3 regions of the Dorea sp. AM13-35 genome follow, and region 3 is predicted to be linked to each of the others. Evidence: predicted binding sites of a transcription regulator. Region 3 holds the regulator's gene; each other region holds the start of a gene.
The links. Region 3 encodes HrcA, which represses chaperone genes, less so after heat shock. Its sites were predicted from a motif close to TGTTAGCACTCNNNNNNNNNGAGTGCTAACA; they were not measured.

Region 1: htpG (molecular chaperone HtpG) is a predicted target of HrcA. The motif match lies at 1,361-1,391, and genes of this name have one in related genera.
Region 2: clpB (ATP-dependent chaperone ClpB) is a predicted target of HrcA. The motif match lies at 1,335-1,365, and genes of this name have one in related genera.

The regions. Positions count from the first base shown of each region.
Region 1 is NZ_QUCZ01000004.1:126,973-129,255, reverse strand. Features, by position in the region: gene htpG (molecular chaperone HtpG) at 1-1,264, opposite strand, end outside; gene DW152_RS06300 (ABC transporter permease) at 1,439-2,283, opposite strand, start outside.
Region 2 is NZ_QUCZ01000012.1:49,501-51,783, forward strand. Features, by position in the region: gene clpB (ATP-dependent chaperone ClpB) at 1-1,279, opposite strand, end outside; gene DW152_RS13535 (response regulator) at 1,499-2,278, opposite strand.
Region 3 is NZ_QUCZ01000007.1:82,913-85,195, forward strand. Features, by position in the region: gene DW152_RS09045 (response regulator transcription factor) at 1-199, shown strand, start outside; gene DW152_RS09050 (hypothetical protein) at 275-568, shown strand; gene hrcA (heat-inducible transcriptional repressor HrcA) at 716-1,759, shown strand; gene grpE (nucleotide exchange factor GrpE) at 1,810-2,283, shown strand, end outside.

The sequences.
Region 1 (2,283 bases), on a different contig from region 3:
ATGGGCTGATGCTGTCCCAGTATTTCTCATACTCGTCTCTCTTTGTCTTACACATTCCGGCAAGTTTATCTGCAACTTTCTTGGAAATGTACTCAGAAATCTTATTTACAAATCCATCATTCTGCAGGGCGCTTCTGGATACGTTAAGCGGCAGATCCGGGCAGTCGATAACTCCTTTTAATACCATCAGGAATTCTGGAATTACTTCTTTAATATTATCAGCGATAAATACCTGATTGTTATATAACTTAATCGTTCCTTCTACGGATTCATACTCTGTATTGATTCTCGGGAAATACAGAATACCTTTCAAGTTAAATGGATAATCCATATTCAAATGGATCCAGAACAGTGGCTCTTTGTAATCCAGGAATACTTTGCGGTAAAATTCCTGATAATCTTCATCGGAACACTCATTTGGATGTTTTGTCCACAGTGGATGTATATCGCTTAAAGAAACCGGACGCTTCTCAATCTTGACTTTCTCTTTTGCCGGCTCTGTCTCTACCATTTCTTTCTCGCCGTTCTCATTTTCTTTTTCTTCCATCTTGGCTTCTTCGTGAATGTGCTCTACGACAACATCATCCTCTTTAAGATCTGCCTCATCGATAGTCTCATATTCCGGTTCTGCTCCTTCTTTTGAAAGGAAAATCTCTACCGGCATGAATGAACAATATTTCTCGAGTACTTCTCTGACACGATATTCATTTGCAAACTCCAGGCTGTCCTCGTTCAGATACAGTGTCATTGTGGAACCGATTTCTGTCTTCGTTCCCTCTTCCATCTCATACTCTGTGCCGCCTTCGCTTACCCAATGTACCGGTTTTGCGCCTTCTTTATAAGATAAAGTATCAATATGCACTGCGTCTGCTACCATAAATGCAGAATAGAATCCAAGACCGAAATGTCCGATCATATCGTCTTCTGTTGTCTTGTCCTTATACTTCTCAAGAAACTGTGTTGCTCCGGAAAATGCAATCTGTGTAATATACTCTTCCACTTCATCAGCTGTCATTCCAACACCGTTATCTGTAAATTTCAAAGTCTTCTCTTCCGGGTTTACTTCTACCGTAATCTTTGGTTTATATCCATCCGGAAGCTGATACTCTCCCATCATATCCAGTTTTTTTAATTTTGTGATCGCATCGCACCCATTGGATACCATCTCACGAACGAAAATATCATGATCGGAATATACCCATTTTTTAATAATCGGGAAAATATTTTCACTGCTGATCGATAAACTACCTTTTTTTGCTGCCATTTTAATCACTCCTATTTCTATTTTTTATCATGCGGATTCCCCGCCATTCTTCTCTAAAGGATATAATAAGCCTCTCATTTTCAAAAGTCAACAGAAAATTAGCACTCTTTTAAACAGAGTGCTAATAATTCTTTGAACTTTATAAAGTTTTTATAAATTATGCTGCTTTTATCTTTATTCCACACTTTTCAGTGATTCTACCATATCAATCTTGCGGAGTTTAAAATACATCACACCATTTATAATGATTGAAAACAGTACCGTAAACAGGAAACTGTACAGATAACTCGGCGGATTGATATTGCGTCCGAACATTGCCGCATCCACTTCTACTGTCTGGATGATAAACAGATGCAGAATCCTTCCGATCCCAATTCCTACACCCGCTCCTATAAGCGTCAGGATCAGATTCTCACGATACACATAAGCTCCTACTTCCTGATCATAAAATCCAAGTACTTTCAGTGTTGCAAGCTCTCTCTGCCTCTCAGCAATATTAATGTTATTCAGATTATAAAGTACGACAAATGCAAGCATACCTGCTGAAATGATCAGTACTACAATAACAAGATTCAGGCTTTTCAGCATATCATCAAGCTGTTCTCTGATCTCATGCATATAACTGACATTTAACACTTCTTTCCTTGCCAGTATCTTCTTTCCTGCATCTTCCTTCTGTTTCTGGGAATATCCATCACGGATTGTAAATAAGAAACAGTTATACTCCGGCTTCTCGCCATAGATCTTCTCATAGCAGGCAGGTGTCAGATAGAGATAATGCCCCATGTAATTCTCACAGATTTTTAGGATCTTTACTTTTTTATCTCCATTTTCCTCGTCCTTAATCCGGATCGTATCGCCGGCTTTCGCATTTAAAAGCTTCGCCGTCTTCTCACTGATAATTGCTCCATCGTCTGTCAGCTTATAAGGCGTATGGCTTCTTCTGTCTCTGAAATGCACGTAGTCTCTGACATCTTCCGGCTCACCAAACACGCACTCATATGTCGCCCGCTTTTTCT
Region 2 (2,283 bases), on a different contig from region 3:
CTGCTTCTTCTATCTCAAACTGCATGATCTTACGCTGTAATTCGTCCAGTTCTGCAGGCATGGAATCTAGTTCTGTCTTGATCATGGCACATGCTTCATCTACAAGGTCGATCGCTTTGTCCGGCAGAAAACGGTCGGAAATATAACGATCTGAGAGTGTTGCTGCTGCAACAAGTGCTCCATCTGTGATCTTCACTCCATGGAATACTTCATATCGTTCTTTCAGTCCTCGCAGAATGGAAATTGCATCTTCCACTGTCGGCTCTTCTACCATAACCGGCTGGAAACGACGTTCCAGTGCCGCATCTTTTTCAATATACTGACGATACTCATCCAGTGTTGTTGCACCGATACAATGCAGTTCACCTCTGGCAAGCATTGGTTTTAACATATTTCCTGCATCCATTGCACCGTCCGTCTTACCAGCGCCGACAATCGTATGCAACTCATCAATAAACAGGATAATTCGTCCATCGCTGTTTTTCACTTCTTCCAGAACTGCTTTCAGACGTTCCTCAAATTCTCCACGATATTTAGCACCTGCTACAAGTGCTCCCATATCTAGTGAGAAAATTGTCTTGTCTTTCAGTCCTTCCGGTACATCACCACGGACAATTCTCTGTGCAAGTCCTTCTACAACTGCTGTCTTACCAACACCTGGTTCACCGATTAGGACCGGATTGTTCTTCGTCTTACGTGAAAGGATACGGACTACATTACGGATCTCAGAGTCACGTCCGATCACCGGATCCAGTTTCTGCTCTCTTGCCCGCTCTACCAGATCAGAACCATATTTATTCAACGTATCATAAGTATCTTCCGGGTTATCACTTGTTACCCTCTGATTGCCTCTCACAGTAGATAATGCTTGCAGGAATCCTTCCCGGCTGATACCCATCTCACGAAGCAGTGCCTTCATATCTTTACTTGCATATTTTATAATAGCGAGGAAGAGATGCTCAACAGAAACATATTCGTCTCCCATCGGTTTTGCCTCATCCTCTGCGTGGATCAGAACATTATTCAGATCCTGTCCTACATACTGTCTTCCACCCTGTACTTTCGGGCGTTTTGTAATCGCCTCTTCCACGCGATTAATAATAAGGTTCTTATCGAGCCCCATCTTTTCCATCAATTTCGCGATCAGGCTGTCATCCTGTGTTAATAATGCATAAAGCAAATGCTCCTGTGCAATCTCCTGGTTGCCATAGTCAGATGCAATGCGTTCACAGTCTTGCACAGCCTGCAATGATTTCTGTGTAAATTTATTTATATTCATAAAGACAACCTCCTTTTTGCTCTTGTTCTACTTGCAATATAACAATACAACACTTTATCAGCACTGTCAAGAGTCGAGTGCTAATTGTTTTAAAAAGTATTCTTAAACCTTTTCATAAGTAACTTTTACCATTGCTACATTGATGTCAAAATAATTGTGCTTGATTTCTGTCTGCAAATATTCTTCTGCATGTGCAATGCGCAAACTTTTGCAATTATTTTATTCCATACTAATTTTATTATCTACAGCATATTTATATAATTTAGTACATTTATTTTTTTCAATGACGATCGTACCCGCAAAATCTCCAAATGCCCAATCATCTATATTTTTCACATCCCCTGCAAAATATACTTTTTCAAGATTTACAATCGATCCAAATACTGCCATCTTCATACTTGTTACTGTCTTCGGTACTTTAATACATTTCAATTCTTCGTGATAAGCAAAGGAAGCTTCTCCTAGCGAAGTCACTTTTAATCCATCTATTTTTTCCGGAATATGTAAACTATCCACATTTTTCTTTAGGTAACCAATTATTTCAACTGTATTTTCTCCTTCATTGATTCTATAACTATATTTTTTATCCTTTGATATTTCCAATTCTTTTATCGTTTTTCTGACATTTAAAATTTCTCCATTATTTAAGTGGACCCCAACTTTTCTTGCTGCTGTTTCAAAATACATAATATCTGAATGCTTAATTCGAACATCCGCTTCACTTGTTTTAATAACAATATATGAATCCTGCATTTCTCCAAGCCTTGCATAGGCTGCTTTCAAATCTAGAAACAGTTCTTTTTCTATCCTGCTTTTTCTAATATATCTGAATGGACTATATTCTATGGATTCAAATACATACTGCTCATGTGCGGATACAAAGATCAATATTATATCTGAATTTTCTTCACGCAGCTTTTTGGCAATCTCCAGTCCCGAAATACCAGGCATGTCTATATCCAAGAACAATATATCAATTTCACTGCTGCTTTGTCTAATTCTTT
Region 3 (2,283 bases):
AACGTATAAAAAGATGCAGGAAGTGTTAAGCCCAATCGAGTGGAAGATTGCGCAGGCAGTTGCAAAAGGGATGGACAACCGGGAGATCGCGGCGGAATATCATTATTCTTATGGTTATGTGAAAAATGTAATTACTCGCATATTTTCAAAACTTGAGGTGGAGAAAAGAAGAGATCTGCGGAAAATGTTTGAAGGATAGGGGATGTTCGGTTGTGTTTTACATAGAAAAAGGCTATAATAGAGGAAATATATAACCACGCAGGAGGAATGCAAAATGAAAATTTTTGACACAGTAAACAAAGCAGAAGTAGAAGTAAATGGAACAGACGGACTGGTTCAGCTTATGAAAGACGGCCGTCAGGTAGATCTTTATCTGAAAGAGAAGAAATCTGATGAAGACGGATACATGAGCTGGGATGTAGAACACTGGTCAAGTGTAGATGGTAAAAGATTTATCCGCTGCTATTCATTAGAGGGACGTGTATTAAGTGAGTCTACAGGACATAATATCTATGATTTGGCAAATGATTTCAAACCGGAAGAGGCTGCAAAAGTAGAACTGAGCTAGACTGTTTTAAAGCGTTTGAAAAGAATCTAAAAAAATAATAAATACTGTTGACAAACAGAAAAAGGAGTGCTACATTAATAGTCGAAAGATGTTAGCACTCCTTTTTAATGAGTGCTAACAAAGAAAAATCCGAAAGGAGGAGAGCTGATGTTAGAAGAACATGGACTGAGTGATCGTAAGCTTAAGATTTTACATGCGATTATACAGACTTATCTAGAGAGTGGCGAGCCGGTCGGATCGAGAACTATTTCCAAATATACGGATTTGAATTTAAGTTCAGCAACGATTCGTAATGAGATGGCGGATCTGGAAGAACTTGGTTATATCATACAGCCACATACATCGGCAGGTCGTATTCCTTCGGATAAAGGCTACAGATTATATGTAGATATGCTGATGCAGGAGAAGGAGCAGGAACTGAATGATATGCAGGATCAGATGCTTCAGAAAGCAGATAAGATGGATCAGCTTCTGAAACAGGCAGCCAAAGTTTTAGCGAACAATACGAATTACGCAACGATGGTTTCCACTCCGATGAACAATTCCAATAAGATCAAGTTCCTCCAGTTGTCTATGGTGGATGAAGAACAGGTGATCGCGGTAATTGTTCTCGGCGGCAATGTGATTAAGAACAAGCTCATTCATCTGGAAGAACCGCTCAGCAATGAGAACCTGCTGAAGCTGAATATGCTTTTGAATACAACACTCAATGGTATGTCCATTGAGGAGATCAATTTAGGACTGATCGCAAGACTCAAAGAGCAGGCAGGTATTCACAGCGTGGTGATTGGCAACGTACTGGATGCAGTCGCAGATACGATACAGGTCGATGAAGATATGCAGATCTATACAAGTGGTGCGACGAACATTTTCAAATATCCGGAGCTCAGCGATAAGCAGAGCGCTCAGGATATCATCAGTGCATTTGAAGAAAAACAACAGCTTACAGAGCTTGTAACCCAGACACTTTCTCATGAAGAGAATACAGGAATCCAGGTTTATATCGGTGATGAAGCACCGGTACAGAACATGAAGGACTGCAGTGTCGTGACCGCAACCTATGAATTAGGCGAGGGCATGAAGGGAACGATAGGCATTATCGGACCGAAGCGGATGGATTATGAGCATGTTTTAAAATCTATGAAGCGTCTCCAGACAGAACTGGATCAGATGTTTCATAAGAATGAATAAGAAAGGTGGAAGTACCCTTGGAAGATAACAAAGAAAAGAGCCAGGAAGAGATGGTAAAGGAAGCTGTGGAGGAAGCAAAGAAGACAGCTGAAGCCACTAAAGAAGAGGCAGCCGAAGACGAAGCGAAGGAAGCAGAGAAAGAGGACAGCAAAGAATCCGATACAGAAGAGAAGAAATCCGGCAAGAAGTTATTTGGCAAGAAGGATAAGAAAGATAAAAAAGACGAGAAGATTGAGGAACTGACTGACAGACTCACTCGTCAGATGGCAGAGTTTGATAACTTCCGCAAACGTACAGAGAAGGAGAAATCCCAAATGTACGAAGTTGGTGCGAAAGATATCATAGAGAAGATTCTTCCGGTTGTAGACAATTTCGAAAGAGGTCTGGATGCAGTGAAGGAAGAAGACAAAGAGGATCCATTTATCCAGGGAATGGAGAAGGTTTACAAACAACTGATGACAACACTGGAAGGAATCGAGGTGAAACCTATCGAAGCGGTAGGTCAGGAATTTGACCCGAATCTT